2 linked regions of the Mangrovibacterium diazotrophicum genome follow. The protein of the gene in region 1 interacts with the protein of each later gene in a pairwise test. Links are inferred from orthologs where the notes say so. Each region holds a gene or a part of one and is shown on either strand. Other genes may lie near its edges.

What was found.
Region 2: the proteins of BC643_RS14180 (region 1) and def interact in binary tests that used the Escherichia coli proteins (3 or more experiments, as listed by UniProt). The link is inferred for Mangrovibacterium diazotrophicum from one-to-one orthologs.

Annotation. Positions count from the first base shown.
Region 1 is NZ_RAPN01000001.1:3,614,322-3,621,721, reverse strand. The notes cover bases 2,790-5,787. They hold BC643_RS14180 (aspartate-semialdehyde dehydrogenase), read left to right. Parts: upstream 2,790-3,782; coding sequence 3,783-4,793; downstream 4,794-5,787. Other genes in these bases: BC643_RS14170 (2-C-methyl-D-erythritol 4-phosphate cytidylyltransferase), read left to right, coding at 5,761-5,787; BC643_RS14175 (DUF2461 domain-containing protein), read right to left, coding at 5,017-5,676; BC643_RS14185 (T9SS type B sorting domain-containing protein), read right to left, coding at 2,790-3,682. Outside these bases: BC643_RS14195 (ABC transporter ATP-binding protein), read right to left, coding at 8-733; BC643_RS14190 (DUF5687 family protein), read right to left, coding at 736-2,211; more of BC643_RS14185, read right to left, coding at 2,240-2,789; more of BC643_RS14170, read left to right, coding at 5,788-6,438; BC643_RS14165 (TetR/AcrR family transcriptional regulator), read left to right, coding at 6,633-7,259; BC643_RS14160 (TolC family protein), read left to right, coding at 7,249-7,400.
Region 2 is NZ_RAPN01000002.1:411,237-418,452, reverse strand. What follows is about bases 2,619-5,432. They hold def (peptide deformylase), read right to left. Parts: upstream 4,401-5,432; coding sequence 3,837-4,400; downstream 2,619-3,836. Other genes in these bases: BC643_RS17855 (hypothetical protein), read left to right, coding at 5,020-5,432; ruvX (Holliday junction resolvase RuvX), read right to left, coding at 4,400-4,819; BC643_RS17870 (ComEC/Rec2 family competence protein), read right to left, coding at 2,619-3,654. Also shown: BC643_RS17880 (TrkH family potassium uptake protein), read right to left, coding at 1-248; Trk system potassium transporter TrkA, read right to left, coding at 267-1,601; more of BC643_RS17870, read right to left, coding at 1,789-2,618; more of BC643_RS17855, read left to right, coding at 5,433-5,556; BC643_RS17850 (OsmC family protein), read left to right, coding at 5,843-6,268; ppdK (pyruvate, phosphate dikinase), read right to left, coding at 6,382-7,216. UniProt on the Escherichia coli protein: Removes the formyl group from the N-terminal Met of newly synthesized proteins. Requires at least a dipeptide for an efficient rate of reaction. N-terminal L-methionine is a prerequisite for activity but the enzyme has broad specificity at other positions.

The sequences.
Region 1 (7,400 bases):
AGTATGTTTAATCTATGGTGAAGCTTTCGGGTTCCAACACACCGGCAAAGAAGGCTTCCAATTCCTTTAGCGTTGTTTCCGTTTTTGGTACATCCTTCACTATTTTTCCTTTTTCAAGGATGACAATCCGGCTGCAAACTTCGGTGATGTTGTCGAGGGTGTGCCCCGAGATCAGGAAAGTTGTACCCTGTTCCGCCGCCTGCTTTTTAATGAGTGTACGCAGTTTGTACTGAGAACTAGGATCGAGGTTGGCAAAAGGCTCGTCCAAAACAACTACTTCCGGTTTTCCCATCATCGCGGCTGCAATGCCAACTTTCTTCTGATTCCCTTTCGACAAGTCGCGGATAAACTTTTTCTTTCCACGAATCTCACCATTGAAAAATTCGTCAAACTCTTTCAAATAAATCTCCCGGTCCGATTGATTCATTTCTCGAAGCTCACCCACAAAAGTGAAATATTCATCGGGTGTCAGGTATCCAATGGTAAAGCTCTCGTCGATAAACGCACCGGTAAATGCTTTCCAGTCATCCGATTTCTGAACGACAATTCCCTGGCTGATTACCTGCCCTTTTGACGGCACAATCAGGTCTAGCACCAGGTTAAACAAGGTTGTTTTACCGGCACCATTGTTTCCAACCAAGCCGAAAAGCTGGCCTTTTTCAATCTTCAGTTCCTCAATATTCAGAACGATTTCTTTTTGATAGGCTTTTATGAGGTTTACAATTTCAATCATGATCAGGAGTTTTTATAATCGCGGATGAGGCGATGTTTTTGTTTGTTGTATGACTTTTCGAAATAATTAAATAAGTGAGGCTGAAGCAGAATCCCAACAACTCCCAGGAGACCCAAAATAATCAATGCCGGGTTGGAATTTGTTGCCCATTTAAACAGGTAGAAAAACAGGATCGGCCCGATGAGCAGCGGGAATGCGATCAGCCATTGCGTGGCCCCCATTCCCTGGTAATTGAACATCGCCGAACCTCCCAGATCGACCGCCTTTTTACTAAAAGAACCGAACAGCAAGATCAGGTTCAGATTCACACCAATGTGGTAGAAAAACAGGGCGGTATTGAAATAAACGATCCGAATATCCATAAATCCGTACAGCAAAGTGACCAGGAAATAGATGAACGACACAATCAGGTTCATGTAATAAAAGGCTTGAAGGAACTGCTTCATTTTGAAATTCTGGGTCATCAGCATCGCGTAGTAGCGACTGTGCCAAGCTGGGAAAAACTGACCGATGGAGATTGAAAACATACCGGTCATGATCAACCCTCCTAAAATCAAGATTCCTTCAGGTATTCCTTTGTCAACATCTTTATAAATCAGAAATCCGTAGAGCAGAAATAGCAGAGTCATCACAAACTGGGTTCGGGGACGCTTATTTCGCCAAATCATCCGAACGTTCAAGGAAATGAATTTGCCATACTCACCCAGTTCACTCATCCAACTGAAGTCTCGCACCGTTGAGTCCTTTTGCTTCTTCTCAACCAGGTTCAGGTACAAATTTGACATCAGGTAACGCAGATTGAGCCAATAAAACAGAACGGGAGGAATCGCCAATCCAAGCAGAATCAAAGGCTGTTGAATCGTCGTGTCCAGCAATCGTCCAAATGCACCGGTCAAATCCACCAAGCCGAAATAATTTGCAGCATAAAGCGCCACGAAAACCGCAGCAAACACATAAAACCCGTAACTGCTCTCGTTGATCCACCATTTCAAGTATGTCGTGAGGAAATGGTTGGTCATGATTAATAGCACAATGGCAATTAACCAGTAAACCGCTCCGGCTCCAGCATGATCAGGCACCACGAGACGAAAGAACAGTGGGATGATCATGAAAAAAGGCAGGAGATTGAAAAAATGCAAAACCGACCGGTTGAGCAAATAGGTGGCAATTCGCCGCCGTTTAATATTCAAAATAATAAACGGTTTGAAGCTGATGGTGGGCAAACTTTGTAATAGTTGTCGCATCACTAAATCGATCGCAAAATAGATTAACAGATAACTGTTCAGCATGCTGGTTAGTTCCTGACCAGGGAATTTCTCAGTCAACGCTCTCGGAATAATCAAAAGTCCAAAAGCCAAGAAAACCGCAGTAAAGTATAGCGCCAGAAAAACGAGCATGACCGTAGTCGCAATGCTTCGTCCGAAAGAGGGTGAACGGGTGATCTCTTTCAGCGAAAAAGAAAAAAGGTGTTGTTTCATGGTTGTTTTTTGGTAGTGACCGTCTAAATTACATAATCTTGTTTACGATCGTGCAGCTTTTCCGGAATACTTTGCGCTCTCCCCTCAAATTGGTCAATTCGATATAGAAAACGTAAATCCCGGCAGCCAACAGCTCGCCATCCGATCGTTGTCCTTGCCAATTTAGATCGGCAGTTTGCCCGATTGTTACATTTTTTTGCGGTTGATCGATCAATCGTCCTGATACATCAAAAATCAGCACATTCAGCAACCATTCCGGCTCTGACAGTTCGAAATGAAGATTCGTGAAATCGTTATAGCCATCATTATTCGGCGAAATAACATCGGGCTCAAAGGTCACCGAGTTTGTCTGAAAATCGAGCTCGAGCATCGAATTCGGGCAGCCGGGCGTCGCGAAACCCACAACCGACGCAGCGGATGTCCAATTCTCCCATTCACTCGTTGGCAACTTAACAGACCTCCGTTCCAACGAAATCCCTTCTTCATCGGCAATCGAAGGATGATGCATTTTTGCATCGTAGATTAACTCGTCAATCACATTCAGCGAGTCATCCACCAGCGCGACTACCCCACCATCATTCGGCATCGATGGCAGTTCACTCGACATAAAATTCTCTGCACAGTTTTGCGGGTAAATAAAAGGCAGGCTGTCCGGTTTTTCGCACAGCAATAAATAGGCACCAGGTGCCAAATAATCCGCAAAAGCCGAAAACGAATTAACTTGTTTCAAGTTTCCATCGCTATCTCGTGAGGCGATAAACAGGTGATCGGTACGCAGCTCCTTATTCGAAACATTCACCACCTCCACAAAATCATCACAATCAGGGTAAGGATTAAACAGAATTTCATTGATCAACAAATCTCCTGCAGCTGCCAAATTCTCGGGTAAAAGCGGCGGTTCCTGCGACTCGACCAAAATATCGTCGACTATTATTTTATCGGAAGCATAACTTGTGTTCAAGCGAATCACGATTTGCAGCGAGTCTCCCTGCAAACCGGTTTGCTCCACCACGGCCTCGCCCCAATTTCCGGCACTGATTCCATTGATTTCGAAAAGTTGTTCGGGCCCGTCGTCCAGGCGATAAAAAACATGAATGTATTTACTGGTTTCAGTCTTTCCACTGCCGGTTTCCCGGGTCGTCAATTTGCAGCTCACACTGCTTTCACCAGAAATCCGGATCCACTCGGAAGTCCAGACTGCCTCGCCATCGCAGTCTAGTGCTTCGAACCGGCCACCGGAAGTCGAAACTGTTTTCACATAATCGTTGGAAGCTGTGAAGCTGCAATTGTCCACATTGAGGAACCATTTTGTAATTCCGGATAAGTCAGCATGAATCGTCAAACCATCATCGTCTCCCCAATATCCTTTCTCTGCGATTTCAAAATTTTCAAACCAAATTGGCCTTCCGTAAGTATCAATTGTAAACAAGATGATTCCCAGCAAAAGAAAATACCAAGATTTCGCTTTCATTGGGTTAAAAATTAAAAGTAAACAACTAATTTTGGGCGCTCTAAGTTTCTACAGTAGAAACTGATTTTTAACGATTTAAATTAACAAAATTTTCCAAACTATGAAAGTTGCAATTGTTGGTGCAAGTGGAGCGGTTGGACAGGAGTTTTTGAACGTACTGGCTGAACGGAATTTCCCGCTCGATGAGTTAGTTTTATTTGGATCGGCCAGAAGTGCCGGAACAGAATACGAATTTAAAGGCAAGAAACTAACTGTCAAGGAATTGAAGCACAACGACGATTTCAAAGATATTGATATTGCATTGACCTCTGCCGGAGCTTCAATCTCGAAAGACTTTGCGTCAACGATTACCAAATACGGAGCAGTCATGATCGACAACTCCAGCGCTTTCCGTTATGACGACGACGTTCCATTGGTTGTTCCTGAAGTAAACCCGGAAGATGCTTTGGTGCGCCCACGCAACATTATTGCCAACCCAAACTGCTCGACAATTCAAATGGTTGTTGCGTTGAAACCAATCAACGATTTGTCGAAAATTACCAAAGTGCAGGTTGCTACATACCAGGCTGCAAGTGGTGCAGGTGCGCAAGGTATTGCCGAACTGGAAGAACAAACCCGTCAGATTGCAACAGGTGAAGAACCGAAAGTTGACAAATTTGCTTACCAGTTGGCAATGAATATCATTCCTCACATCGACGTTTTCCTGGATAACGACTATACTAAAGAGGAAATGAAGATGAACTGGGAAACCAAAAAGATTATGCACACCGATGCTGAAGTAAGCGCCACTTGTGTGCGTGTTCCGGTTGCCCGTTCACACTCTGAAGCTATTTGGCTGGAAACGGAAGAAGCGTTGAGCGTTGAGCAAGTACGCGATGCATTCGAAAAATTTGAAGGCTTGACCGTTATCGACAAACCGCAAAACAAAGAATACCCAATGCCTTTGTTTGTGGCTGGTAAAGATGATGTATATGTTGGTCGTTTGCGCAAAGACATCACGAATCCAAAAGGGTTGACTTTTTGGTGTGTTGGCGACCAAATTAAAAAGGGTGCTGCACTGAATGCCGTTCAAATTGCCGAGTGGCTGATCAAGACAGGAAATCTGAAATAATCAAGACCAATCACGATAAAAGAAAAAAAGCCGGGAAGTAAATTCGCCGGCTTTTTCTATGAAAATGGGTTGATTGGGAAGAAACTAATCTATCTATTAATACGTGGTTCCCGGATTTTGTAACCCTTTTCACACTATTATATCATGAACGAATGCTTTTCGTACAACTTTCTGTACGATTTACACCATGAACGACCAAAATATTATTGTTAATTCGACACTTTTACCGCCGTTTTTCGATGGCATCATTCAGAAAACGGTTCATGTGGCTCAGTTGTCGGAAAACAGATACGGCGAGCTCGACCAAATCAGCCGACAAAACCTGCTCATCGGTGAGTGAATAACCAAAAGCGTACGATTTGTAGCGCAGCAAATCGATATCTTCAAATTCCTTATCGAAGCCTTTTGGTGCAGTCTTCAATTTTTCACCCATGATCTCTGTGAAGTATTCTTTAAAGTCACCGTCATACAGCACTTCCTTGAAACCATCGGGATGCTCATAAATCTCCATGCGAATCGCTCTTAAAACATCGGCTGCCGGACACCAAACCCCGCCTCCGATAAACGAAGCTCCTGGCTCAAAGTGCACATAATAACCGGCTAGGTCGCTTTTTCGTCCTCCGGGAGCAATGAAACTACCCATGTTGGTTTTGTACGGGCTTTTGTCATTCGAGAAACGTACATCGCGAAAAATACGGAAAAGGCAGTCCTTCGCGCTCAAGGCAGGAATTTCAGAATCCATCTTTCGCAGTTCCTGAATCATGATCTCGGTAAAAAACAACATCTGCTCTTTACTCGCATCATAAGCTTTCCGGTTTTCATTGAACCATTCTTTGTTGTTATTCTCTTTGAGTTCGTTCAAAAATTGAAGGAGTGTTTGCATGGCTTTGTCTGTATTGATTTTGAATCAGCAATTGTAAAGTGAAATCTAAATGTATTGCTATTTTTGCATGCAACATTTAAATCGATGGAAAAGTTTGCATTAATCGTAGCCGGCGGAAGCGGAACCCGAATGGGTGCCGAAATCCCCAAACAATTTATTCCGGTGTGTGGAAAGCCAATTCTGATGCACACGCTGGAACAATTCTACAACTACGATTCGAGCATGCAGCTTGTCCTGGTGCTTCCCTCCAACCAGTTTGCCGTTTGGGAGAAACTTTGCCGGGAAAACAACTTTCAACTTACTCATCAACTGGTGGCTGGTGGAAACACTCGTTTCCAATCGGTCAAAAATGGCCTCGACACGCTACCCGAAAACGGAATTGTTTTTATCCACGACGGCGTTAGACCTTTGGTTTCGCAACAAACAATTGCGAACTGTGAAGAAACAACCCTTGCAAAAGGTAACGCGCTTCCGGTGATGCCAGTCGTAGAAAGTTTGCGAGAACTGACACCGGAAGCAAGCAAGCACACCGACCGAAGCCGTTTCAGGTTGGTTCAAACACCTCAAACTTTCAAACTGGACCTGATCAAAAAGGCATTCAAGCAAGAAGAATCCCCACTGTTTACGGACGATGCTTCTGTTTGCGAATCCATGGGCGAAACCATCAAGCTCGTAGAAGGAAACCCCGAGAACATTAAGATTACCCGTCCTTTTGACCTGAAGATCGCTGAATTTTTACTTCCCTCAATTTGCGGCAAATAAAATAGCTAATCCTGCCTTTTTCGCCTTTCCTCGACTTATTTCGTCACTAACCGATTCGCTATCCGATCAGCACGCCTGGTAGGCTTACTTTTGCACGTGATTTTTTTTTCGAAACATTAATTTCACAAAAACTACGGAAACTATTAACGTGTCCATAGTTTCCAATTGGTATTTTTCCTATAGCTTTGCACTCTATGAACGACGATAAGAAAACCTACATCATCGAAAAGGCAGCGGAACTCTTTTTCAAACACGGAATCAAGAGCGTTACTTTGGATGAGATCGCGGGACAAGCTAGCATTTCGAAAAAGACCATTTACAATTTTTTCAAAGACAAGGAAGACCTAGTCGATCAACTGACTAACAAGTATTTTCTTTGTAGCGACCACTTTCGACTGGAAGAAGGCGACGATTTAAACGCCATCGATCAAATCATTAAAATCCGCGACAAAGTGATCCAGATCCTGAGCCTTTTGCAAAGCAACATTGATTACGATTTGCGACGCACTTATCCCCGAATTTATGAGAAGCTCAAGAACTTCAAACGTGTTACCGTCTACAACAACGAGTGCTTACTACTGGAAAAAGGGAAAAAGGAAGGACTGTTCCGGGCGGAGCTAGATCAGGATTTTATCGCAAAAATGACAGTTGGTAGAAGTTTATTCATTTTAAACCCCGACAACGGTTTGTTCGACGAAAAGGAAGCGATGAGTCTCGAATTATTCGACAAAACAATTGATTACCATCTACATGCCATTTGCACCCCGAAAGGGATTGAATACTACAAACAACAATTAAACAATGTTCAAAATGAAAACTAGAGTACGACAAACAATCCTGATTTTGTTCATGCTCATTACCGTGGGAAGCGCTTCAGCGCAGGATACCCTGCGGTTTTCGCTGCCCGAGGCTAAGGATTATGCCATGCAAAACTCGTACGTCATCCGCAACAGCTCGCTCGA
Region 2 (7,216 bases), on another replicon or contig:
AACGAAAAAACAATCCAGACCATGGTAACGATGATGAATCCATCGTTTTTGCTGATTTTCTTCTCAGCTTTCCACATGGCTCCGACGGTAAGACCACCAGTCCCCATTGTTATCAGCGACGAATACAACAGGGGCAACACATCGGGGCCGCTGTACAACAGAGCCACCAGCATGGAGATCAGCATAAAGAAACCTTCAACGACCAATAAAAATCCAAGAATCTTTATAATTGCTTTGAGGTTGAACATATGCAGAAATCCAAGTGATTATTTGAAAAATTTATCGAGTTTCCGAATGGCTGAAGGCAGTGCGAAGACAACCACTTTATCGCCAGGCTGTATTTCCGAGTCGCCCTTGACCACAAATGACATTTGCCCGCGAATGATCCCTCCCAGGATCGCATCTTCTGGGAAGCCGATGTCCTTAATTGGAGTCTGGGTTATTTTTGAGCCTTCTGTTGCGATCAATTCAAAAACTTCCGCTTCAGATGCAGTCAGGCATTTTGCCTGGTTAACCTGGGCGCCCAAAGTGTATTTGTAAATGTAGCTCGCGGCGATCAGCTTTTTATTGATCAAACTACCAATATCCATACTTTCAGCGATTCCCATGAAGTCGATATTCTCAACCTCGGCAACCGTGCGCTTGATGCCCAGTTTTTTGGCCATGTGGCACGAAAGGATGTTGGTCTCGGAGTTTCCGGTCACCGCAATGAAAGCGTCCATACGCTCAATGCGCTCTTCTTTCAGCAGATCCAGGTTTCGTCCGTCGCCGTTAATTACGAGCACGTTTTCAAACCGGTCGGCCACTTTTTGGCTGCGGATTTTATCCGATTCGATTATTTTGATATTGTAGTTGTCGCCTAAACGTTCTACTGTTTTCTGAGCGATACGGCTACCACCCAGAATCATGATATTCCGAACCGGGAAGATTTCTTTTCCTGTCAATTCGAAAACCTTGTTCATGTAGGTGCGCGTAGTGATGAAGAAAATGATATCACCGGCCCGTACATAATCACGTCCGTGTGGAATGATTGTTTTGGCTTCGCGATTTATTGCAACCGCTCTAATCTCAGATTCAATATAGGAAAGCTCTTCAAAAGACTTATTTAGTACCGGGGCGTTCTCGCGGATTTTAATCCCCATCAGGATTAGTTTGCCTCCTGAAAACTCAATTAACTGGCGGGTACCTACCTGTTTTACTGATGAAGCGACCTCTTTACCGGCAAGACTTTCCGGGTAAATCAACTCGTCCACGCCGAGGTTTCGAAGTTTCTCTTTGTATTTTTCTTCGAGGTATTCTCCGTTGTTAATCCGGGCAACTGTTCGTCCAACTCCCATGTCCTTAGCCATGATGCTGGCCATGATGTTTCGCTCTTCATAAGGTGTAACAGCAATCAGCAAGTCTGATTTGGCTACCCCGGCGTCTTTGAGGTCTTTGAATGAGTTTGCATACCCGGTAATGGTCAGCAGGTCTACCTGGCTCGATAGTTTATTCAGCTTTTCAGTATCGTCATCCATCAATACGATGTCATGATCTTCCCGGCTCAACATTTTAGCAAGGTGAGTTCCTACTTCTCCCGCTCCAACGATAACAATTTTCATTGAGTTTTAGTAATTCTACGTTAAAAATAGCCAAGCAAAGTAAAGTATAAAATAAACAATAACCATGCGATTATTCCAGTTTTTTGGAAAACGGTAGGGCTGTGAACGTTAGCTTAAGATTAGAGTGTTTACCGGCTTTCTAATGGTAATAGGGCCTATTTTACGGAGTTTACCCAATTGACTGATGCTATGGTAGTGTTTTGGCTTCTGATTCACTTTTGTTTGAGGAATTCGAAGGTGGTGGATTTTCGACAGCATTTCTGAGTTCGGTTAGTTTCGGTTTTTTGTTTTCAGGTGACAAAATATAGGTTTCGAGGCCGAATTGATAGATGTCATTTTCAATGAACAACTGCTTCTCCCGAAGTTGCAAGAAGTCACTGATAAGTATAATTTGAGGCTCATCCAACTGTAGTTTCGTCAACGTATTTGAATAGACATAGGGCGAAAGTTCGGTGGTATCTGATGTTAAAATGAAGTTGGAACGACCGTCGATAAAATGAAAAACAGCTTGTTTATTCTCGTACACCAGAAGGCGGTGCTGGTTGAACAATTGTCTTTTTTCGTTGATGCCTATCACAAGGAAAGCAATTAAAGATATAAGTGCGTATCGAATGAACTTCACTTGCTTTAGGTTGATGAATAGTATGATGAACAAGATTGCTAGAATGATTGCCGTTAATTGCCCTGGTGTAATTGAAATGCCCGAAACGACTGCACCCGGTAATCGGCTGATGAATTTCAACGCGATTAAAACAGCGGAGTTGGTTCCTTCGAGCAAAAAGGCGATTCCGTGTTGAAGTGCCGGGAGCGGAGTGGCTATAAAAAGTGAAAATGTTCCGGCTAACAAGACAAATGCCGCCGGAATGACGACAAAGTTACTGAGCCAGAAATAGAACGGAAATTGGTTGAAATAGTAAATGCTTAGCGGGAAAGTGCCGATTTGTGCGGCCAGCGACACGCAGAGCAACTGCCACGGCTTTTTGACAATAGGATTTTTTGAAGGCACCAGGCCGTTTATTAACGGGTAAAAATAGACGATGCTCAAAACGGCCGCATACGAAAGCTGAAAGCCGACTGCAAAAAGAATATCGGAATCAATTAGCAGCAGTGCAAAAGCGGAGGCGGCGATGGAGTTGTAAATGGAATTTGTCCGGTTGATGCTTTCGGCTAAAAGCAAGAAAGTGAACATTAGCGTGGCGCGTTGCACCGATGGCGACAGACCTGTCAAAAGCGCGTAGGCCCAAAGGATGGATAAAATCAGGCAACAACGAATCCATTTCCCTTTATGCGAACGTTTCAGGAATGAAAAGAGCTTGAGAAGAAAGAAGTAGATCAGCCCCACATGCAACCCACTGACTGCTAAAACATGCATGCCCCCTGTTTCAACGAAGGCGGCTCGGGTTTCCGGAGTCAGCTCTTTTCGGTATCCCAGACTCAGTGCTGAAATTACCTCAAAGCTTTCCGTCTTTTTCAGGTTAGAACGGAGAATTGTTAGGAGTTTTTCCCTGAATTTTTCGGCTGCGAGTCGGATCCGGAAATGGCTTTTTCCTGCTTTTTCAAATTTGCCAGACTTCAAATAGCAGCTAAAATAAATGCCTTGATTTGCAAGATAGTCGCGGTAATCAAATTCAAACGGATTTCCCCGGTTTTCAATCCGGCTAATCCGACTTTGGCAAAAAAGTAGGTCGCCTGCTTCCAGCTTTGCAGCATTGTCCGACTTTTGAAGCCAACCCATCATTGTTTGCTTATTCAAACTGTCGTTTTCCGCTTGTTCGATCCTGAGTTTGAGTTGAAAACTGTTTTCCTTTTCTGCTGGCTTTTCAACAACTGTCGCCCAAAAGCAGATCTCTTTGGAAGAAGATGTTGGAAGCGGCGGATGTTGAATTCGATAGTTGACACTGGAGATCAGAACCAGCGCCGTCGCCAATAAAGATGATGCGATGAGATCGAACGGGTATCTTTTTCGGCTAAATAGTTTTGCATACCAACCCAGACCAATGATGATCCACAGTGCAAAAGGGATGAGCAGGAGTGGATAAAATCGGGACAGCATCAATCCAAGGAGCCAAAATCCGAGGATTTTAACAAAAGGGTTATTTGAGAAAAACATCACCGTAACTCGCAAATAAACTATAAGTTACAGTAAAAATAGGATTGAATTCCAGTGGCTTGGGGCGCCTATTTGATGAACGACGGGATTCTGATGAAGAACCCCGTCGTTTTTATCATGAAGCGTTATTTTTTTGTTCCGGGAATGATGATCCGGTAGCTCGTTTTCACCTTTCCTTTGGTGATATTGGTCAGTCGACTTTTAAGCATTCGTTTTTTCAACGGGCTCAGGTAGTCGATTAAGAGCTTTCCTTCCAGGTGGTCGTATTCGTGTTGAATGACTCGGGCTGCAAAACCACCGTACTCTTCAATATGCTCAACGAAGTTTTCGTCGTAGTATTTGATTTTTACGAATTCCGGTCTCGAAACATCCTCGCGAATCTCCGGCAAGCTCAGGCAACCTTCATTCATAATCCATTCGTCACCTTTAAACTCGATAATCTCAGGATTGATGAACGCTTTCTTGAAGCCTTCCAATTCCGGTTCTTCATCGGCTGCAGCCGATGCATCAATAACAAACATACGGATAGACAACCCGATTTGAGGAGCGGCCAGTCCTACACCGTCCGAGTGGTACATGGTCTCAAACATGTCTTTCACCAATTGGTCAAAGCCAGGATAATCTTTATCAATAGGTTTCGCTACTTTTCGTAACAAAGGCTCACCGTAAACAGTAATCGGGTAAATCATTATCTGAATTTTTTTTGTTCTAAATACGACTGCAAAATAATTGTTGCACTAACAGCATCAATCGTTGCTTTGTTCTGTCTGTCTTTCTTTTTTAAACCAGCGTCAATCATTGTCTGGAATGCCATTCGCGACGTAAATCGTTCATCTACTTGTTCTAAGGGCATGTCCGGGTACAACTTTTGGAAGCGCTTCAAAAACGGATTGATATACAAAACGGCTTCCGATGCTTCATTGTTCATCTGCAACGGGTAACCGATAATCACCTTTTCAACCTGTTCTTTCTGGAAGTAATCTTTCAGAAAGTCAAAAATCTGGTGACTGGGGACAGTGGTTAACTTACTTGCAATAAGTTGCAAGGGGTCGGTTACTGCCAATCCAACGCGTTTCTTTCCAAAATCGATTGCTAAAATACGTGCCACCTGCTTCAAATTTGCTGCAAAAATAACATTCTATTTGCATTCTCCTCACAATGGTTTGAAAAAACAGTGCAAATATACTGAGTGCAAGTGGTTGATTGGTAGTGTTTTTCTATTTTGGCATGTCGTTTGCATTTCACTGGATAGCTTATACCGGTAAAAGAGACAAACAATTTATTGTTAAACCTGTAAACTTTAAAGTCATGAAAGCACCGAATAAATTTCAGATAGTAGCAGTTACGTTGATGTTGGGATTAGGTCTAAGTAGTTTTTCGGTTCAGGCTGAACGGAATGATTCGCACAAGGGAAATAAGAAGGAGTACAAATACAAGAAGAATGATCGTCAAAAATATGCGAATAAATCCTATAAATACGATGATCACAGGTATTATGATCGCAAGCCAGTGCAGCGTCATTATGAAAACGAGCGATACGCGTACCGTCATCCGCGATACGGAAATGTTTATCGCCAGTTTAGCTCCGCACCAGTGCATTTGAGACATACCCAAGGAGATGTCTACTACCACTCGGGCCACTATTATTCTTATTACCCGCAAGTAGGATATGTGCAGATCGCGATGCCGTCCGGCTACGTATTCGCTACTTTACCCGGGCGATATGAAAGAGTGCACTATGGAGGTCATCTGTATTTTCGGGTAGGCGATATGATGTTTGAACGCTGCGGACACGGGTACCGATTAGCTCCACAGTTTAATGTGAGCTTTTCTGCCAGGTTTTAAGATTTTAAGTCGATAGTTTACTTATCGTGCCGGCTGGTGAATTGGGGGATTCGCCGCCGGCTTTTTTTTTGTGTCAAGTGTGGAGCGTCTCCCTCGAAAATAAGCTTTCTGTGGCGGTTTGACCACGTTATGGCTGAATGAAACGTGACGTTTTGAAACGGTATTTTTGAACGGGTTTTAACGTAATGCATTGCATTTTAGTGATTTGTAAAATAGCGTGACTATTCTCTCCGCATTTTGGCACCGGGATTGCTTCTTTGCGGGTAGAAGTCTAAAAATCTACGTCATGAAAATCAATAAAGCACATGCAACTTGGGAAGGGAATTTGAAAAAAGGTACAGGTGAAATGGGATTCGAAGAAAGTAAAACCAATTTCCCGTTCAGTTTTAAATCTCGATTTGAGGAAGGGGAAGGAGCGAACCCTGAAATGTTGATCGGTGCTGCTCATGCAGGCTGTTTCTCGATGGCTTTCTCAAACATGCTCAGCGAGGCAGGTTACGAACCTGAAAAAGTAGCAACAACGGCCGAAGTCAAGCTGGATTCAGTAGATGGTGGCTTTAGAATTACCGGAAGTCACCTGGTTGTTCAGGCTGTGGTGCCGGGAATTTCAGAAGAGAAGTTTTTTGAAATTGCCGAGCAAGCAAAGGTTGGTTGCCCGGTGTCGCAAGCCTTGTCGGCCATTGATGTCAGCATGGAAGCTACCTTGCTTTGATGCCCAAAAAAGAAATTTTATCTTTCATTCCACATTCTATACGTTAATACTCAAAACAAAAGCCGCCTTCCAGAGGGAAAGCGGCTTTCTCTATTTTTGAATGAGTCGATTTACTAAGAAATGTTTGCCAGAGCTGCGGCAACCCGAGCAATCGGTACGCGATAAGGTGAGCAGCTTACGTAGTCGAGCCCAACACTGTCGCAGAACATCACGGAACTAGGTTCACCACCGTGTTCGCCGCAAATGCCTACTTTCAGTTTTGGTTTGGATGAACGTCCTTTTTCAACTCCCATTTTTACCAGCTGACCGACACCGGTTTGGTCGAGCACCTGGAACGGATCATTTTTCAGAATTCCTTTGTCGAGGTAGTCCGGTAAGAATTTGCCGGCGTCGTCGCGAGAATAACCGAAAGTCATTTGCGTGAGGTCGTTTGTGCCGAAAGAGAAGAATTCTGCTTCTTCTGCAATCAGGTCAGCGGTTAGTGCAGCACGCGGAATCTCGATCATTGTTCCCAGCAGGAAGTCAATTTTATCGCCTTTTTCTTCGAAGACTTTTTCTGCAGTCTGACGGATAATCGCAGCCTGGTTTTTCAGCTCAGCGATGGTACCAACCAGCGGAACCATAATTTCAGGTTTGGCGTCGATTCCTTTTTTCTTCAGGTTAAGTGCAGCTTCAATAATAGCTCTGGCCTGCATGGCTGTAATTTCCGGGTAGGTGATTCCCAAACGGCAACCACGGTGGCCAAGCATCGGGTTGAATTCGGACAGGTCTTCAATCTTCGATAAAATGGCGTCCATTGTAATACCCATTTCTTCTGCTAATTCCTGTTGAGCAGATGCGTTGTGCGGAACAAACTCGTGCAATGGAGGGTCGAGTAAACGAACGGTAACACCGTAACCAGCCATCGCTTCGAAAATACCCTCGAAGTCGCTTCTTTGGTAAGGCAGC